Regions from separate parts of the Paenibacillus sp. Dod16 genome, predicted to be linked through region 1. Evidence: predicted binding sites of a transcription regulator. Region 1 holds the regulator's gene; the other holds the start of a gene.
What was found. The regulator Rex, encoded in region 1, represses fermentation and respiration genes when NADH is low (regulators of the CRP and FNR family bind a similar motif). The targets are predictions, from matches to a motif close to TTGTGAAATATTTCACAA.

Region 1 (10,456 bases):
CAGTGCTTCACGCAGCTCTTGCTTCGCATTATCCTGCCCGCCGATTTCTTCGAACGTCAGCTTGGCAGGTCCGCTCTTTTTCCGCTTCCGCTCATTCGCTGCGCCTACTGCGATGCCGCCCTTCATCTTCGCGATAAACAACAAGCCGCCTACAAGTGCTGCAGCGATGAGCAGGGGCACGATGTTCACGCCGACAAACACAAGGAATACCAGCAAAACCGGAATAAAGCCTAACATGATTTCTTTAGCTAATTTAGGCATGATTCCACACCTCCATGTTGCCAGACTGACGCGGCAAGATTATAAATTTACCAGACTTGCCGTCTGACAAGCTGACATAGACGTTGGTGTCATCAATCGTTGCTTTAGCTTTCAAATTCGGAGACTGGGCAGCAAGCTGCTCGAGCGATGATTGAATATCGGTATACTGCTTATTATCCATCGCTTCAGCGACTGACAGCATCGCCTTCTCCCACCATTGATCCAGTGCTTCCGAGGAATGATCCTCCACCTGGATTTTCAATTCCCGATTGCCAATCACAGACTTGCCTTCCTTCTTAATATGCTGGACCAAGCCTTGCAAATTTGTATCCGGAGCCAAATCAAGATTCAAAGTAACGGTATTCTGTTTAATATCTATATGTGAATCCTTAACGCCGTCATATTGTGACACAACATTGGCCAGCGGATTTTGCAAAGCCATCTGCCGATACAGAAACCATCCGCCAAAGAGAACCGATGCTGAGATCACGACAGTCAGCACGATAGGTACAATGCGTAGTTTCATGAAGTTCCTCCTTCATTTCTGTATGATATTTTGTCTATCATGTTGCAATACAATAATACATATAACAACGATATATAGGGATGCATGTAGTTTATATGCTCATTTTGTACAAGTATGAGTATATCACATCTTATATACTTTTTCATGCATGTCTGTGAAAATATTTAGAACAGTTTTTCCATATTATTTCTGAATACGCTTACAATTATAGAGAAAATAAGAGAGGAACCCGCGAATATTAAAGGGCCCCTCTCTACTTCTTATTTATTGATTTGGAAGAATAATGTCATTACCGATGGTGTTACCGTCTTGAAAACGATAAAACCGATAACCGCGCTGACCGTTGTGTTCATACTGCAGCTGCCAGGCATACTCGCCCTCATACATTCCAGGCAGCAGCCGCTTAATTTCTGCGCCAGGCAATTCGTTATAAATCTGCTCCCGCATCTGGTCTTCTGACAACCCCGTATTCAACAAAACGGATTGGACAGCGTCGGCACCTTCAACAGGTACGTTGTCATCCGTAAATTTCACCCATACCATACGATCTTGATTGTCCTGATCCTTCCCGCTTATCACCCAATAGTTATTGTCCTCGCCCCACACCGATTTATAGGTCTTCCCGGACGTAACCAATTGGCCATGCTGTTTGGCGGCAGCAATTGCCATTCTTTCTTCATTCCAAGCATCTTTCATCACATATGAATAATAGAGCTGTAAACCAAGCAGTAACAGCAGCACGCCGGATACACTCAGCAATATCCACTTCGTTTTTTTCTTCAAATCCGTCTTCCTCGCTCCCCTTGATTATTCCCTAGAGGGTTGTAAGACGCTCAAAGGCACGCTGCGCTTCCCGGCGGATACGTTCCTCATCGAGAGTGAGACTCGCGCCATTCTTCACTACCTGCTTGCCGTCAACCCATACATGCTCTACATCCTTCGCACTGGCGGAGTAGATAGCATGAGAAATGTAATCCGTCTTCGGAAGGAAGTGCGCCTGATCCGTGTTCAGTGCGATCATATCTGCCTTCATGCCTACCGCAAGCGTACCAATATCCGTAAGGAAGGCTGACTTGGCTCCATATTCTGTACCCATCCGAAGCGCTTCGGATGCTGGAATTGCGGTTGGATCCCCGCTTACTCCTTTATGGATCAGTGCGGCGAGCCGCATCTCTTCAAACATATCCAGATTATTATTGCTGGCAGGTCCATCGGTACCCAAAGACACGGTGACCCCGGCTTTCAGCAGTGCAGGCACGCGAGCGATGCCGCTGGCAAGCTTCAAATTGCTGCCTGGATTATGCGAAACCATAACTTGATGTTTGGCCAGAATTTCGATTTCTTCATCGGTCAGATGGACGGCATGCGCAAGCAGCGTTGGACGGGAGAACATGCCAAGCTTCTCTAGATGGGCAACAGGGCGAAGTCCGTAGTCATTTACGTTCTGAGCTACTTCCGTTTCCGTTTCGGACATATGCGTATGCAAAGGCAGATTCAAATCATGTGACGCTTGCACGAATTTTTCGATGAAATCCGGCGGGCACGTATAGGGTGCATGCGGTGAGATCATCGTCGTAATTCTACCGTCAGCCTGACCATGCCAGTCTTTCGCGAATGCAACCGCCTCTTCCAGCTTCTGCTGCTGCACCTCAGGCGGACATAATCCGATGACACCGCGCGTCAGAACGCCGCGCATGCCTGAGTCCTCCACTACCTTTGCAACCTGATCCATATGATCATACATATCCACAAATGTCGTGGTTCCGCCTTTAATCATCTCCAGCACGGAGAGCGAGGTTCCCCAGTATACATCGTCGGCCGTGAATTTGGCTTCCATCGGCCACATTTTTTCCTGAAGCCATACTTGCAGTGCCAGATCGTCGCCATACCCGCGAAGAAGCGACATGGCCGCATGTCCGTGCGTATTCACCAATCCAGGCAGGAAAAACAGATGGGTTCCGTCGATGATTTCTGTTCCCTCTTGGACAGTCGGCTCTTCTTCACCCAGGTAAGTGATCCGGTCGTTCTCCACGACCATATATCCGTGTAACACGGATCTGCCTTCCTCTAGTACCGCAAACGTTCCGTTTTTAACCATCCACTTCGTTGTCGTCATGTGCTGCATCCTCCTTGCCGTTATCCAAATAATAGGCCAAACTCTGCAAATCCGTAGTAAAATCTGCCGTATGGATACGGATATGGGGTGGAGCTTTCAGGATGGTCGGCGCAAAATTCAGGATAGCCTCGATGCCTGCCGCGATAAGTTGATTCGCTACATTCTGCGCCTCAAAATCCGGAACGGTGATAATCCCGATACGAATGCCGTACTCATGAACCGTCTTCTCCAGTTCCTCCATCGGCTGTACGACCAAATTGTTAATTTTCATACCAACTTTGGGAGAATACGAATCGAAAACCGCCACAATCTTCATATTGTCCTTCAGAAATGCATTGTAATTCGATAATGCATGTCCAAGATTACCGGCCCCAATCAATGCGACATTGATCTTCTGGTCCAGCTTTAGAATCTGGCGAATTTTCTCGATCAGATAAGATACGTCATATCCGATCCCTTTCCGTCCAAAATCACCGAAATACGCTAGGTCCTTACGAATTTGAGCAGGATTGAGGTCCAGTTTCTGCCCCAGTTCCTGGGAGGAAACCGTGGAGACCTCCCTTTTCTGAAGCTCATTCAAATAGCGCAAGTATACAGGTAATCTGCGGACCACGGCTTCCGAAATTTTTTCCGATTTCATGCATGCTCCCCCTAATAATAGGTTAATAACTACATTTGTTTGTGCTCGTTCATGGTTTCACTTTATTCAGCTTGGTTCCCTATGCCTGCCTCTTCCTGCAGCCATTTCGAAATTCGGGGAACGATCCCCTCTGTCGGCATGTGCTCCATCTTCGGTCCAGGCAAGGAATATAAGAAATACTTCCCGTAATAGGATTCAATGACCCGAGTATCGTAAACGATGACAATCCCCTTATCCTGCGCGGTCCGTACCAGTCGGCCAAATCCCTGTTTGAAGCGAATGACCGCTTGCGGAACCGAAAGCTTCATGAACGGGTTCTTCTTCTGCTGCTGCAGAAGCTCGCTCTTGGCTTCGACCAGAGGGTGATTCGGCGGCTGGAACGGCAGCCGGACGATGGCAAGGCAGGTGAGCGCCTCACCGGGTATATCTACTCCTTCCCAGAAGGAGCTGGTGCCAAGCAGAACCGAAGCGCTGCTATCCTGGAATCTCCGGATTAACTTGGTACGGCTGGTTCCGTCCATCCCTTGTCCCAGTACCGTAATATCGCTGGATCCCAGCGCCTCCTTCAAGGGCTCATGCACCTGACGCAGCATGCGGTACGAGGTGAACAGGACAAGCATGCGACCATGCGTTGCGATGGCCGTATCAGCCAATGATTGCACAAGTGTATTCACAAAGAGTGCATCCCCGACCGAGCCCTTCAAGCTCGGAAAATCGCGCGGCACAACAAGGAGAGCCTGCTCCCTGTAATTAAACGGGGACGGCAGCAGGACCGTGTTCAGGTTGCCGTTATCTGCCGCTTCCTGAAGACCCAAGTTCTCGATCATGAACTGAAACGATTTGTCCACCGACAAGGTCGCCGATGTCAGGATCACGCTTTGTTTTTTGTCAAAAAACAATTCCTTTAAGTGGGTGCTGACGTCGACAGGCACCGCATAAAGCTGCAGCGATTTGCCGCGGAAGTTGCCGTTCGCCTCCATCCAGTATACCGTGCCCTCATCGTTCAGGGACATGAAGGTCCTCAGGTCCTCGCGGTGTGCCGCCAGGTCCTTAAATAGACCCGATAGGTCTGTTAACAGACTGTCCGCGCTGTAATCATCCAGATCTTCCTTCATTTCGGCAATCAGCTTGTCACCCTTGCGAACGACATCGCCGAGCGCCAGATGAATTTGATGCTCCAGCTCGGCCAGCGAATTCCAATCCTTCGGCTTCTTCAGAGGCGATAAGCGAAGCGAGAATTGACCGGCATCCCCCGGAGTCGCGTCTCCGCGCTCCGGAAGCAGTCCGAACAATTGATCGCTGAGCCGGTCCCAATTCTCTTTGACGGTGATCAGATCCGGATAAATCCGGTCGATGATGGAAGACCACTCAACAGCCTTCTCATGGGACGACGCTTGCAGCAGCTGGCGAAGAGCCGGAAGCTGACCGCTTCGGCTGTCTTTGTACATACGGGTCAACGTATGGACAACCGAAAAATATTTCATCTGCAAGCCTAGGTGCTTGCCCGCGACGTCCTCCAGATGATGCGCTTCATCGATGACGAGACGCTCATAACTCGGAAGCAGCTGGTGATTCGCTTTCACGTCGGTGAACAGCTTCGAATGGTTCGTAATGACAACATCCGCGATGCCCGCTTCATGTTTGGCCCTGTGATAATAGCATTTGCGGAACCATGGGCAGGCACGGCCCAGGCAGGAATCCGAATCGCTGGAGATGGTCTCCCAGAAATCCCCTCCACGGCCGCCAAGGTTCAGCTCCTCATCATCCCCGTTCTCCGTCTGGGTCAACCAAACCAGCATTTGCGCTGCGGTGATCACATCTTCCTTCGGGGAATGAAAATCTCTTCTATTTATTTTATGTTCAAATTTTCTCAAACACAAATAATGGCCTCTTCCCTTGAAAATAGCCGCTTTAAAAGGAAAAGGAACAACCTGGGTGAGCAGGGGAATATCCCGGTCACGCAGCTGTTCTTGAAGGTTGATCGTATGCGTGCTCACCATAACCTTCTGTTCCTGCTTCACGCTTTGATAAATCGAGGGCAGCAAATACCCGAGGGATTTGCCTGTTCCCGTGCCGGCTTCAATCAATAGATGTTTATTATTATCGAGTGCCTGCATCACTTCCTGAAACATCATGTCCTGGGCATCCCTGCTCTCGTAATGAGGCAGCGTTTCCTTTAGACGTTCACGGACATCATTCATGTATTGCTCAAAGCTTACATCAGCCAAAGGATTAGGCTCCGTCTCATCCCTGGCAGGCGTTATATCGTTCCAATCGTCAACGGCCAGGGCGAATTGGCGATAGTACGTATGGGTGTCTCCGGCTTGTACGGCCTGGAGCTCCCTGTCGGCACGGATGCCGTCAAAGAACCAGGCCAAGTCGCTGTCCTCGTCGGCAAACAGGTCGCTTAACCGCTGCACGGTAAGCAGAGGAAGCTCATCGATCTCCTCCAGGCATTTCAGCAGCGCATAGGCTGTGGCAAGTGCATCGCTGTCCGCCTGATGCGGACGGTCATGCTCCAGGCCGAAATGAGAGGACACCATCCCAAGCTGATAAGAAGGCAGCGAGGGAAAACATATTTTTAAGAAGTGCATCGTATCTAGAATTCGGCCGCTGAACGGCAAATAGCCGCAGCGATCGAGTGCATTTTGCAAAAAGTTAAAATCAAAAGCGACATTATGCCCAACCAATACAACATCGTCGAGCATGGGCACGAGTTCCATCATCATTTCTTCCAATGACGGAGCATCCGCTACATCACTGTCGGAAATGCCGGTCAAACCGGTAATAAAAGGAGGGATCGGAATCCCGGGATTGACATAGGTGCCGTATACGCGGGAGATGCTTCGATCCTCTTCGATGATGGCCAGTCCAACCTGAATGATCTCATCTGCTGACTGGTTGCCCGTGGTTTCAAAATCCAATACGGCAAATTTCATTTCGATAAAATCCCTTTCCTCCAGACTAATTAACAGCATACCAGAAGTTGCGGGTTTTGAACATTCCGGGTAAAAAATCCCCGCTCTCCTCCATAAGCTCCATACGGCAAAAAGCGATACCAAAGTCTCAAGGATGAGCTCTGACATCGCTTCTTGTTTTGGCTTGATTTTTACAGCAAAGAGATCAATTGGCTGCCGTACTGGAGTTCCCCGCGATTCTGCTTGCAGACCTCCAAATTGATAATGGGGTCAGGAAGCGTCGGGTCGCTGTGTATCGCCAGTGCGAAATGCTCCTCGGCCTTCCCTTGCTGTCCATTCAACACCTCGATGCATCCAAGCGCATTGTAAATCATCGCCCGCATCTTCTTGTTGTCTGCCAGGGGCAGGATGGACACCAATACTTCGGATGCTGGTATGGTTTGCCCCAAATAAAGAAGGGACATCGCAATATACAGCTTGATCAGAAGGCTATCCGGAAATACGGTGGCGGCCGCCTCAAACTGCTGTATGGCCGGCTGGAACATCAACAACTTGTAATAACCTTGACCGCGAATAAATGCATCAAGCTGCAATTCAGGCGCTTCGGTCGGTGGAAAAACAGGAGGCGAGGCGGCACTCTCGCGGAAGATGGCCATCTTCTCTTCAAAATGGAGCCATTCCTCGATAATGCCCTCGCTCATGCTTTTGAGCATGTTCCAGTTTTGTACCAGCGCCTGTTTTTGGGGACCTTGAGCAGAAGGGTAATGCTTCACAATTTCATCTAACATGTTGTTCATTTCAGCGAATACATGTTGAAACATAGCTGCATCCCACCCTTAGCGGAAAAATGAGATCAGTGCGTCGACCTGCACTCATTTTCTGTAGAAGACGGTCTTTTCATCCCTTTAAGGTCCCGACACATTTTGGTTCTTAGGAGACCTTTAGAGAACCGCGGCGTGAACCTCACGGTATTCCGTGTTTACCGGCTTATTCAATTCGTCAACGATCACGACCGTCGGGGTGTGATTGTCGTATTCCTCTTTGGACATCATGGCGTAAGAAATGATGATGACGTTGTCGCCAGGCTGTACAAGCCTTGCAGCTGCCCCGTTCAGGCAAATCACGCCGCTGCCGCGTTCGCCTTTGATCACGTACGTTTCCAAACGGGCGCCATTGTTATTGTTCACGATTTGAACTTTTTCATTCTCCAGAAGGTCTGCAGCCTCCATTAGATCCTCATCAATGGTAATGCTGCCCACATAGTTCAGATTGGCTTCCGTCACCGTCGCGCGGTGGATTTTGGATTTCATCATTGTTCTAAACATGGGATCCCCCTACTTTTGGTTGAAGTAACGCATTGTCAATGAGGCGGGTACGGCCAAATCGTACGGCCAGCGCCATAATGACGGTTCTGCCTTCATCCGCAATGCGATATGAATCTTCCACAGGAACAAGTTCCGGGAAAGTGAGCAATTCTGCATAATCAATGTCTGCGAGCGGGGACCGGGATATATAATCCCGAAGAAACACACGGATCTCTCCTGCCGTCGTCGCTTGTCCCTGCCGGATTGCCTCCTGAGCCGTCCGTAATGAGCCCGACAGCACAAGTGCCTGTTCCCGCTCTTCCGGCTTCAAATACACGTTGCGCGAGCTTAGAGCAAGGCCGTCAGCTTCGCGAATGATCGGACAAGGCACGATGGTCACGTCCATGTTCAAGTCCTGTACCATTTGCTCAATCACGGCCACCTGCTGGGCATCCTTCATTCCGAAGAATGCATAGTCAGGTTTTACGATATTAAACAATTTATTAACAACCGTGGTAACACCGTCAAAATGCCCGGGACGGGAGGCCCCGCACAACAATGACGTAATTTCCGATACGGCAATCTTCGTTTTGGTCGGCTGGGGATACATTTCCTGAACCGTGGGAATAAAAACCACATTCACCCCTTCGGATTCGGCCAACGCCAGATCGCGTGCCTCATCCCGAGGGTAGGTCTCATAATCCTCGCCCGGTCCGAATTGAATCGGATTGACAAAGATACTGACGACCACCGTACCTGCCATTTCCCGCGCCTTGCGCATCAGGCTTGCGTGACCTTCATGCAAATAACCCATCGTAGGCACAAGTCCTACCGGACCACTGCCGGATTCTCGGCGGTCCTTAAGTTCTGATCTTAATTCCGCAATGGTGCGAATCACTTTCATGATGTCGTGCCCACCTTCTCCTTTTGACTCCCATATAATGTGGTTGTCGTTTCGGAACCTGCATCATTCTCGGCCTTAAAGACATGCTCCTCTGCCGGGAATGAGCGGTCCTTCACTTCCTTTACGTACTGCGTGATGCCTTCTCGAATGATGGAGCCGACATCGGCGTAGGTTTTCACGAAACGTTTGTCCCGATAAGGGGACGCGTACTTCAATATATCATGGAATACCAGCACCTGACCGTCACAGTAGCGGCCCGCTCCGATGCCAATCGTCGGTATGCTCAGCGCTTTGGAAATTTCCGCCGCTGCCTCTTCCGTAACCAGCTCCAATACAATGGCAAATGCTCCAGCCGCTTCAAGTGCCTTCGCATCATTCATGAGCCGCTGCGCGTCTTGGGCATCCTTGCCCTGTATGCGGTAGCCGCCAATCTGATTCACCGACTGAGGCGTCAGCCCGATATGGCCCAGCACCGGTACGCCGGACTGTACAATCCGTTTCACGGTGCCGGCGATTTCTTCTCCGCCCTCCATTTTCACGGCATGCGCATGGCCTTCCTGCATCAATCTCCGCACCCCGCGAAGACTTTCATCAATATCTCCGTGATAGGTCATAAACGGCATATCCGCTACGATGAACGTATCTTCCGCTCCACGAGCGACTGCACGGGTATGGTATACCATGTCGTCAAGCGTTACCGGAATGGTGGAGTTATAGCCAAGCACGACATTACCGAGGGAATCGCCTACCAATATCATATCAATATCCGCTTCCTCCGCCAGCTTGGCGGAAGGATAATCATACGCGGTCAGCATGGTGATCGGTACACCCTTCTTCTTCATGTTCTTCATCTTTACGATGTTCAGTGGTTGTTTGCCTGCCATTGTGACACAGCCTCCTTTGTGTAAATAAGTTAGACACAATAAAAAAACCTTTTAGCACATACTTGCTAAAAAGTCCGAAAGGCAAAAAAGAGTCACTCGCGATCGTCCCTTCTGTCTCGGTCCTTTCGGCTCAGAGCAGAATCCAACGTAACCGGCATAACAGTTATGAAGGTGTTCTAAAAAATAATACTGTTCATTGCTATTTGCTGAAGAGTGCAATTCGCTTATGACGATACCGCCTCTTGGTCATAGTATAACAAATTTGAGCCACGATTTCACCATGTTTCATTTACCTGGTATCAAAAAGAATTTCACCGGAATATACGGGGATTAGCTCATCATCATGATTGCGAACCAGCAGCGCGCCGTCTCGGTTGAGTCCTGTGGCAATCCCGCTAAAACGGTCACGGGCCGTCTGCACTTGAACTTCCCTGCCCACCGTGCCGGATAATGCTTCCCAGAGAGAGGCAATAGGCTCGAAGCCCTGCTCGTTGTACAATTCATATAAAACCTCCATCTCCGCCATAATGGACTGGATCAGCCCTGTCCGGTTGACGGTTGCTCCGCCAGCCATGCGAATCGAAGTCGCAACGCCGCGCAGTTCCTCCGGAAAATCCGATTCCTTCAGATTGGCACTGATTCCGATACCGGCTATGCAGTAGCGCACCCTTTCGTCTTCTGTTGCAGACTCCAGCAGAATGCCGCAAACCTTTTTTCCCTGAAACAGAATGTCGTTTGGCCATTTAATATCGGTCTGCACACCGGCGCATTTCGTAATCGCACGGCACACCGCTACGCCTGTCAATAAGGTCAGCTGCTGGGTTAAATGCAGCGGCTGCTTCGGTCTGAGCACCAAGCTCATCCATATGCCTTTACCTCTGGGAGAATGGAATTTCCTTCCCA
Region 2 (10,456 bases), on a different contig from region 1:
CGATATCCCTCGCTGACCTGCTGTATGCTCTCGCTGTGCTTACGGCTCTGTCCCAGAAACTTCAGGGTAGTGAGCCCTCTAAGTGAATCTACAAAATGATTGGACAGCATTCGGTAGGAATCCAGCTGCCGCTCGGTCTGCTTTCTCGCGGCAAGCCCCACGAGGATGAGAAATACGATCAGGATCGGCATGGTCACCAGCAGAATAATGCCCGATATCCGGTCCGTCATGAACACGTACAGCCATACCAGCGCCGGGGTAATGCCCGCCCCCATCATGCGCGGTATGGTCAGCTCCGCATATTTGCGGAACTTGCCGATGCCCTCCAGCACAAGCGTAACCACATTGCCCGTTCCTTCCGACCGGACAAAGGACGGCCCATTCCGAAACAGCTCATCCAGCAGCTGCTTCCTCAGGCTCGTGCCCGTCTCCTCGGCAAAGCGCTGCGCGATTCCTTGCTGCACGGCCGAGATGCCGTGGCGTGCCAGAAAGGCAAGGAGGAACAAGGCAATGGTCTCCCCCTGCTCCTGCAGCGTTGATCCCGCAAACAGGGCGGATACGGCTTCCGCCAGCCACTTGGCTTGCAGGAGGATGGCCATGCTCTGTGCCAGGGTACATACGGCGACAAGGAAGAATACCGTCTTGGCGCCTTTGTATCCCAGCAGATCTTTTCCCATCAGTACTCCAAATGCTCCTTCTCATGTACCCGTTTGTGGAAAACGAAGTAACTCCAAATTTGATAGCCCAATACGAAAGGCAGCAGCGTGACCGCCACAATCGTCATAACCTTGAGAGAATACGGTCCGGAGGCCGCATTATAAATAGTCAGGTCAAATGCGGAATTGATGGAGCTGACCATCACGCGCGGGAACAAGCCCACGAACACGGACGTTACCAGCAGGGCGATAACCGCCCCGGTCATCCCGAAAGCCCAGCCGTCCCGTTTGATGTTCATGAAATATCCGCCCAGCAGGAATGCGAGCAAAGCCAGCACCAGCAGCACGGTTAACGCCACTCCACGCTTCTCGAAGATATCGGTCATGAAATATGTCATTACCCCGAATGCAACGAACAGGGCCGCTACGGGAAGCAGGAGTCTCCGGGCCATACGGCGCGCCCGTTCCTGAAGATCCCCCATCGTGCGCAGTGTTGTGAACATCAAGCCATGCAGCAGGCAGAGCATCACCATCGTCAGTCCGCCAACCACAGTATAGCCATTCACAACATCAAACAATCCGGCATGCAGCTGCATCTCCTCGTTAATGGGGAGCCCCTGAATCAGGCAGGCAAAAACAACGCCGAACAGGAATGGCGGAAGCACGCTGCCGGTGAAGATCGCACCGTCCCACACCCGTTTCCAGCGAACATCACCCACCTTGCCGCGGAATTCAAAGGCCACCCCGCGTCCGATCAAGGCCAGCAGAAGAAAGACAAGTGGAATGTAGAAGCCGCTGAACAGCGTCGCATACCAGTTCGGGAAGGCGGCGAACATGGCGCCGCCCGCCGTCAGCAGCCAGACCTCGTTGGCGTCCCAGAACGGGCCGATCGAGTTGATCAGCACCCGGCGCTGGGTATCATTTTTGGCCAGCAGCTGCGTGGACATCCCGACCCCGAAGTCGAAGCCCTCCAAGAAGAAGAACCCTATAAACAAGACGGCAACGAGCACAAACCACAGTTCGTTAAGAGACAGCATTGTAGCCCTCCTTATTAAACGGATCGCTTGCGTGGTGGTCCTCTTCCTCCGCCGCATACGGTCCTTTCTTAATGACTTTGATAAATAGATACGCCATAACGGCTGCCAGCACCGCATAAATGGCAGTAAACATGATCAGCGAGAACAGGATCGAGCCTGCGCTGACGTTCGGTGAAACACTGTTCTCCGTGGTGATCAGTCCGAATACCGTCCAAGGCTGGCGTCCGATCTCCGTCATGATCCATCCCGACGTATTGGCGATGAACGGCAGCGAAATGCCCAGCAGCATCAATCTGAGGAACCATTTGCCGGCCTTCTCGACCTTTTTGCGCAGCATCAGCCACGCTCCGTACAATCCCAGCAGAATCATGACGCTGCCAGCGGCCACCATAATCCGGAAGCTCCAGAATGTTGTGCGCACGGGAGGGATATAATCTCCGGGACCATATTGCTGTTCGTACTGCGCCTGCAGCTCCTTCATCCCGATGACTTCACCGGAAAACTTGCTGTAGGACAAAAAGCTGAGCAAATACGGGATTTTAAACTCCATCGTGTTCTCCTGCTTATCCGGATCGATGGCCGCAATGACCGTCCAAGGCGCAGGATCATCGCTCGTTTCCCACAGGCTCTCCGCAGCGGCCATCTTCATCGGCTGCGTATCCACCAGATACTGCGCCTGCTGGTGACCGAATACCGCAACCAGAATGGAGGTGATGAGGCCAATCACGATGGCGATGTGAAATGATTTCTTAAAGAAATCCAAATCCTGCTTCTTCATCAGCTTGTAGGCACTCACACCTGCAACGAGGAACGCCCCGGTTGCCAGTGCCCCGAAGATCGTGTGCGGGAACTCCACCAACAGCTGACCGTTCGTAATCAGTGCAAAGAAATCATTCATCTCCGCCCGCCCATTATTCATCTCGAATCCGACGGGACGCTGCATGAACGAATTCGCTGCCAGAATCCAGAATGCGGACATCAGGGTCCCAAACGATACCAGCCAGATACTGAGCAGATGGACCTTCTTTGATAAACGGTCCCAACCGAATATCCACAGTCCGATAAACGTCGACTCTAGGAAAAACGCCAGCAATGCTTCAATGGCAAGCGGTGCGCCAAATACGTCCCCGACAAACCTTGAGTAATCCGACCAGTTCATGCCGAACTGGAATTCCTGCAGAATCCCTGTCACAACCCCGACCGCAAAGTTAATCAGGAACAGCTTTCCCCAGAACTTCGCCATTTTCTTGTAGACTTCCTGGCCTTTAACAACATACATCGTCTCCATGATGGCAATCAGAAACGCCAACCCGATGGACAACGGTACGAAAATAAAGTGAAAAATGGTTGTCGATGCGAATTGAATTCGCGCCAGCATAACCGGATCCATATCAGATACCCCTTCCTTTAGCTCACGTGATCACTTCAAATTTGATTCTTTTTGTATTGTCGCAGACCACGCCCTAAAGGATTGTGATAAACATCACAATATCAGGACTGAAACTGGAGCAAAAAGTTATAAATTTGTGACGAAAATCACTAAGTGAATTGCGATTTTGTGCACATCGAGGAAAATGGAAAGGACTCGCTGCCTCTGCTCGCGATTTAAAAGCCTGTATTTACAATATAAAAAGCAAGCTGACATGAAGGCCAGCCTGCTTCGGTGTATCTGCGCCCTTATTGAACCGCGCCAATCTCGGTCTCGATGAGCTTGAATTCCGTTACGTCCGCGATCCCGCGGTTGGTTATGCGGATTTCCGGAATCACCGGCAGCGCAATGAGCGAGAAGGTCATGAACGGGGCATGAATGTAGCATCCGAGCTCCTTCCAAGCTTCCTCCAAGGCAGCGACCTCCTCCGCTACGATCTCAACCGGACGGTCCGCCAGCAAACCGGCAATCGGCATCGCCACCTTCGCCAGCACCTTGCCGTCCCGTACTACGATCATGCCGCCACCGCACGCCGCCAGCTCATTCGCCGCGAGTGCCATATCTTCGGCATTCGTGCCCATCACCAGCAGATTGTGGCTGTCATGCGCTACCGTGGATGCAACTGCGCCGGACTTCAGTCCGAAGCCGCTCGCAAAACCGAGTGAGATTTGCCCCGTCGTGCCGTGGCGCTCAATGCATGCCAGCTGAACCACGTCCTGATCCAGGTCTGGCTGGATGACGCCCTGCTCCACGGAGAGCACCGCTGTCATTTTAGCGGTACGGGCGCTGTTCTCGATGACGCGCACCACGTTCACTTCCGTGCGAGTTGCATCGAATTTGTTGCGCAGCAGAAAGTCATCCGCAGTAAGCGAACGCTGCAGTTTGACCGAGTTAAAGGCTTTTTCCGGGTATTGATATACAGGGAACGCCTTCACGAGTCGGCCGTTCTCTGCAACCACTTCGCCATCCGTGATCACAACGGAAGGGACCATGCTCAACAGATCATCAATCAGCAATATATCCGCCGTTTTGCCAGGTGAAATGCTGCCAAGCTCCATGTCCATCCCGAAATAACGAGCCACGTTGATCGTTCCCAGCTGGATCGCCGTAACCGGGTCCACGCCCTCTTCCATAGCGCGGCGGACCACATGGTTCATATGTCCGAGTCTCAACAGCGTCTGCGGATACACATCATCCGTAACCAGAGAAATATTGTCTGTGCGCACCTTATCTTCCGTTATGACCTTAACAACTTCCTTCACATCCTGCCAAGCCGAACCCTCGCGGATCATCAGGTGCATGCCGAGGCGAACCTTCTCCAAAGCCTGCTCCCGGGTTACCGTCTCATGGTCGGAGCTTACGCCGGTTGCCATATATGCCTGCAGCATCCGGTCGTCCTCTGCCGGAAAATGCCCGGTCACCGTCTTGCCTGCACGCAGCGTGGCTTCGATCTCCCCGCTCATGGTCGGATCGCCATACACGACGCCCGGGAAATTCATCACTTCGCCAAGCCCGGCAACACCGGGCCATGTCAGCCCTTCCTCAATGTCGGCTACGCCCAGCTGCGCCCCGGCATCCTCCAGATCGAAGGTTGACGGCACACACGAAGGTATGGTGGTGAACACCTTCATCGGCAGCTGCTGCCCTTCTTCGTGCATCCAGCGCACGCCCTCCATGCCGAATACGTTGGCAATCTCATGGGGATCCATATATACCCCTGTCGTTCCGCTAACGATAGCCGCCTTGGCAAACTCGGTCACGGTGAGCATCGTGCTCTCCACATGCATATGGCCGTCGAGCAGGCCCGGCGAGATATATCGGCCATTCGCTTCGATGACCCGAGTCCCCTCCCCGATCGTGTGATCCGCGTTGCCGATATAAGCAATGCGCCCGGAGGCCATGGCCACGTCCACTCGCTCCTGAAGCTCGCCTGTAAACACATTTACCAGCGTACCGCTCTTGATGACCAGATCGGCTGGCTCCTGTCCTAAGGCAACCTTCCCCAGCTGCCGGCTGACCTCGTATCGTTTCTGTCTCTGGATTGAACTCATGATGATTGCACGCTCCCCTTTTTTAAAATGAACGGTAAGAATACAAAATCGATCCGCTGTATAACACGCCAAACACCCCGGGCAGCGTATCTGCCCGGGGTGCCTGTACTTATATCCATAGAGGAAGAGAAGTCCCGTGCATCAGCAATTGGTATGCTATCTAGTCTGCACATCACCTCATCCGTTAAAACCTGCCGGATTCCAATCCAGATGATTTTCCAGCCCGGCTTCCATAATTGCGGAGCTTTAGCTGGGGTGGTGGGATTCTCAACCTTCATGTAGTCAAGTCATTTACGGTAACCTGGTAGAAACGCCTGGGCCCTATTCCCCGGCATATACATCAAGATTTGATTTTGAAAAAACGTACCTTTCCATTCTTTTCGTTTCATTTGTTGTATGAATTATAATCCTCCTGCCCGAGAAGTCAAGCCATTGGAAGGAACTGTACATCACACAATCTGCCAGCTTTAGGCCAATTTCCGTCCCATTCTGTGTACACGCTCAAGCCATTGCTTTCTTGCCACTTCAGGCATTTTGCGAAGCTGCGTAATGTTCGTGGCACGCACACTGCCTACGCCGCAAAACTTCAGAATGGAATGTTTCATCATTTGATGCCCCGGCTGGCCGAGATAGAAACGGTAGTAGACGTACGGCGAATCCATCGTGACGATCAGACGGGCCGTTTTCCCTTTGAGCAGCTGCTCCGGCAAGGGCGAGTTCTTGCGGTATTTAAAGGCAAAGCCCGGCAGAAACACCCGGTCGATGAACCCTTTGAGCAGCGCCGGCATGCCTCCCCACCAATTCGGGTACACAAATACCAGGTGATCCGCCCAAGAGATCAGTTCCTGCGCTTTTTGCAGATCCGGCTCCAGCGGTTGTTTACCCTTATAGCCGCCGGAGAGATTCAGGTCAAACTCCAGCTCCGCAAGCACCAGCTCCCGCACCTCCGCCCCGGATTCGGCCGCCCCCCTCGCATAGACCTCGGCCAGCTGGCTGCCATAGCAGTTCGCAATGGGATTGCCTTGAATAATTAAAACCTTTTTCATATGTTTCTTCCCCCTCATTATTTGGTTAACAAACACTAACCTAATGGTAAAAGAAAAGGTCACGCCGGACCTTTCCCCAAACCTGTTAATGCCAATAAATGCGCCGTCACTTCAGATGCCAGCGGCGACAAAGGTTCCTCCAGCTCCCCTTGCATCGTTGCGATCGCCAGCTGGTTGAATGCACCGATGATCAACACGGCGGTTAACCGCGTATTCTGCGGCGGAATATCCCGCTGCAAGACCGCTTGCTCAAGCAGATCATGCAAGGCGTCCAGCGGCTGGCGTCCTCTGCTCTTGAGCACCTCCGTAAACAGCTCGTGATGCTGGGACAAGAGCAGCAAGCCGTATTTATCCTCGTCATACGAAGCCAGCACCCGGGTGACGAGCGCCGACAGCCGCTCTGTAAACAAGCCGGGGCGGGACGCATAATCATCCACCAGATGCGTATAGCTGCTGCAGTATTCCTCGAACGCTTCCGCAGCCACGGCATCCTTATTCGTAAAATGCTTATAGATCGCCGCATCCGTTACACCCGCCGCCGCGCCGATCTCCTTCACCGATACGCCGTCCACGCCCTTCTCGGCGAAGAGCTTCATGGCAGCCTGCAAAATATCCTTCTTCTTGCTATCGAAATGTGGTTTCTTTTTCATGCTCATATCATAAGTGAACACTAACCAAATTGCAATAATCAACACAAAAAAGAGGCTCCTCCTTGCCCGGAGTGCCTCTCCATTCATATTTCTTCGCTTCCCGCCGCTTAAAACGCACGCTCAACCTTTTTTAACCATGAGCTCAATCTCATGCCTATGCTAAACTCCGGCTTCGACAGGCGCCGCCTTTACCTTTTTGCCGTACAGCAGCATAAGCGGGATGCTGATCACAAATGCCCCGGCAACTAGCAGGAAGGGAATTCTCGGATCAATGCCATACGCCCAGCCGCCAATGATGCCGGATGGCGAAATGACAATAAGGATGAGCACCTGGAGCAGCGCAAATATTTTGGCGCGGTTCTCATCGTCTATGGCGTTGGCCACCGCAGTCTCCAAGTATGGGTACGTCATCATGGTGCCGATTGCGGCAATGACGGTGCTCAAGCTCAGCACCAGAAGATCCCCTTGCGGCGCAAACACCAGTATGACATTGGACAATACCGATATAACAAACCCCCATACCATCGTCCGGTGCACATGCTGCTCCCCGATCCGGGGCATGATCCACCGCATGAATATCAGCATAATAACGGAGGAGAATGCCGGAAAGACCGAGATCAGGCCGCTGCCCAAATGCAAATATTCCACCATGAAAATGGAGACATAGGTCGTCTTCACCGTCATCTGAAAATTAAATAATATATACACGCCGAAGATCATCAGCAGCAGCGGATTTCCGAGCATGCTCTTCATCACTGAAGCATAGTCGGACATCCCTTCCCGCAGGCTCATTGCCTTCGTTTCTTTCATCTTGCGGTAACCGATATCCGTCTCCCTTGTCGCATAGTGGCGCCCGATGAACTGGATCGTCATCAGGATACAAGCCAGCACGAACATGATGCGCACCCCGGGCACAAGCGTAAAATGATACACCAGCAGCCCGCCGATCGGTGCAAACAAGCCGCCGACGACGCTAATCAGCTGCAGCAGCGTAAAGACATAGGTCCGCTCCTTCGGCGCGGTGTCCTCCACCAGCAGACAGTAAAAGGCGGTATGCGGCACCTTCTGAAAGCCGTTGATGACCGCCGCGATCACAAAAAACCAGAAGTTCTGCGAGACCGCCCAGAGCAGTGTAGCCACGGTCCAGCTTAGTACGTCGAAGTACAGCAAAGCCTTTTTTCTGCCTAAACGGTCCGTTAAATACCCGCTGAGAAACGAAGAAAGCACCTGCACAAGCAAACCGATGGAGGTAATCCAGCCGATTCCCGTCTCGGTTACCCCAAGTTGGTACATGTAGATCGAGGTGTACGTCGTGAACATGCTGTAAGGAATAAGAAACAGCGGCTCGTAGACGAGACAGCCCCGCGCATTGCCAGTCAATTGCCGAAACGAAGTAGAACCCATAATATCCTCCGGACCTGAAATGTAGTCGTTGCTTAGCCATTATAGCGCAACCGGGCCTGCAGCAGGATAGGAATGTTGAAGGATTTTTGAGGCGATTCGGGAAATGCCGATCCAATCAGCAAGGTTACTCCTTGCCGCGCTCAGCAGCCCCCTCACCTTCTTGTAAGGCAGCCTCAGGCAATAGCACGGTGATGGTGGTTCCTCGACCTACTTCAGACCACACATTTACCCGGCCCCGATGTGCTTCGACAATCGCCTTGGCGATGCTCATCCCGAGTCCCGAGCCGTCCATGCTCTCTTCGGTATTCGTTCCCCTGTAGTAACGCTCGAACAGATTGCAGCGGGTCTCTTCGTCCATCCCCACGCCTTGATCCGCAACCACGATCGCCGCACCGCCCGGACGTCTCTCCACCCGGACCTCAACGTTTACCCCATCCGGATTATGCTTCACGGCATTCGTGATCAGGTTATCCATCAACCGCTGCAGCCACTTGGCATTGCCGTCGACGAGCAGCGCCTCTTCGCCGCCGATATAGTTGAAATTCGCATCCAGCGTAGCATCATTGACGTATTTCAGCACGCAGCGGCGCACCAGCTCATTCAGGTCAAGCCGGGTCAGCTCCTGCGGGCGGATCTCGCTTCTCAGACGGAAGACGAGCGAGAAATCATTGATCAGCTCCAGCATGTAGTCCCCTTTTTCCCGAATCACCGTTCCCATCTCCCGCAGTTCCTCCTGACTCCAATCCTGCGGTGCATTCTCAAGCATATAGCCGTAACCCTGGATGGAGGACAACGGAGTACGCAAATCATGCGATATCCCGGACATCCATTCTTCCCGGTTACGATCGAGCCGCTCCCGTTCCCTCTCGGTCTCGGCAAGCTGCTCCGCCATCTTGTAAAACGAATGAATCACTTCCTTGTACAGCTTGAAGCGCGTGCGCAGCTTTCCGTTCTTACGGAATACCCGCTTCCGGTCCTTCGGCGTCAGCACTTCCTCGTAAGCTCCGCTCCCCATCCGCTCAAACCACCCGGTAAACAGCAGCAGCGGCCGGCTGTACCGATATCCATGCCATATGGCGACCCCTAGCGACAGCACAAGCACGCAGACCATCGTCCATAACGCCACGCGGATCAGCTCGTTCATCATCGGTCTTTTTTCCAGCGCCCCATCCTGCGGCGTATGATATACCCAGGTGTTGCCGCTGTCCGTATCGCGATAAACCGCGATATGCGTGGAATACGTGCCCGGCTGCTCCTGCATCGTAATGATCTCCAGCGGGTGGTAGCTTACCTTATTGTCTGAATCTGTTCCAATCGCTTGGACAACGCGGCCCTCCCGGTCAATGACATGCAAATAACCGCCTAGACCGGCTAATTCGCGTTCGAGCTTCGCTTCATCCTCCGGCCTCACCTTGCCGCCGTTCTGATATTGGGCATACCATTCCCGAAGACGGTCCGAACCCTCATCGATACGTCCGATCAGATACAGCAGCGGTTCTTCATAGGTCAGATCCATCTGCCAATCCATCGTGTACTCGCCGAGACGGCGCTCCTCCTTGATCTCGAGCAAGGTGCTTACCGAGTACTCCGACGGAACATCCGGAGCCGTATTGGTGGAAAGAATCACGTTTCCGTCCATATCCACCACTTGCAGCCACATATCCTTCTCTTGAAGCAGGAGCTTCCACTGTTCCTGCAGCAGGACCTCCCCATTCTCCGTCACCGTCTCGGTCACGATGCTGTTCAGGACACCTGTCGGAAAGTTCCGTTTGATCTCATCCTCGCTGATATGTTTGATCAGGAAGAATAAGAGCACGATCAGGAAGCAAAACATAAACGCCGAGAACGCAATCAATTGGTACGTAAAATGAAAGGCCAGCCTTCTGCGCAGTCTCATCGGGCTTTCTCCTTAACCAGCTTGTAGCCGAGCCCCCGGACCGTCAACAAATATTGCGGGTTGCTCGGATCCTCCTCGATGCGTTCACGGATGCGGCGGATATGTACCATGACGGTGTTGTCCTCGCCCATGCCGTCGATGCCCCACACGGCTTCGTACAGCTGAGACTTGGAGAATACGACCCCCGGATGCTTGCAAAAATAAAGCAGCAGCTGAAAGACCTGCGCCGGACAAGGCACAGGCTCTCCCAGCACCGTAAGCTCCCCGGCGGATTCATCGACCTTAA

Region 2: a site for Rex is predicted at 3,165-3,182, ahead of ACPV3A_RS00230 (cytochrome ubiquinol oxidase subunit I). Genes of this name have one in related genera too.

Annotation. Positions count from the first base shown of each region.
Region 1 covers NZ_JBNDYG010000005.1:117,991-128,446, forward strand. Annotated here, with positions in the region: gene ACPV3A_RS05250 (AAA family ATPase) at 1-261, opposite strand, end outside; gene ACPV3A_RS05255 (hypothetical protein) at 254-787, opposite strand; gene ACPV3A_RS05260 (DUF5590 domain-containing protein) at 1,052-1,570, opposite strand; gene ACPV3A_RS05265 (amidohydrolase) at 1,602-2,903, opposite strand; gene ACPV3A_RS05270 (redox-sensing transcriptional repressor Rex) at 2,878-3,543, opposite strand; gene dinG (ATP-dependent DNA helicase DinG) at 3,606-6,482, opposite strand; gene ACPV3A_RS05280 (hypothetical protein) at 6,653-7,282, opposite strand; gene panD (aspartate 1-decarboxylase) at 7,403-7,786, opposite strand; gene panC (pantoate--beta-alanine ligase) at 7,779-8,669, opposite strand; gene panB (3-methyl-2-oxobutanoate hydroxymethyltransferase) at 8,666-9,553, opposite strand; gene ACPV3A_RS05300 (biotin--[acetyl-CoA-carboxylase] ligase) at 9,843-10,456, opposite strand, start outside.
Region 2 covers NZ_JBNDYG010000001.1:43,097-53,552, reverse strand. Annotated here, with positions in the region: gene ACPV3A_RS00240 (ABC transporter ATP-binding protein/permease) at 1-677, opposite strand, end outside; gene cydB (cytochrome d ubiquinol oxidase subunit II) at 677-1,693, opposite strand; gene ACPV3A_RS00230 (cytochrome ubiquinol oxidase subunit I) at 1,680-3,083, opposite strand; gene ade (adenine deaminase) at 3,371-5,173, opposite strand; purine riboswitch at 5,433-5,534, opposite strand; gene ACPV3A_RS00220 (NAD(P)H-dependent oxidoreductase) at 5,641-6,219, opposite strand; gene ACPV3A_RS00215 (TetR/AcrR family transcriptional regulator) at 6,279-6,869, opposite strand; gene ACPV3A_RS00210 (MFS transporter) at 7,029-8,273, opposite strand; gene ACPV3A_RS00205 (sensor histidine kinase) at 8,398-10,170, opposite strand; gene ACPV3A_RS00200 (response regulator transcription factor) at 10,167-10,456, opposite strand, start outside.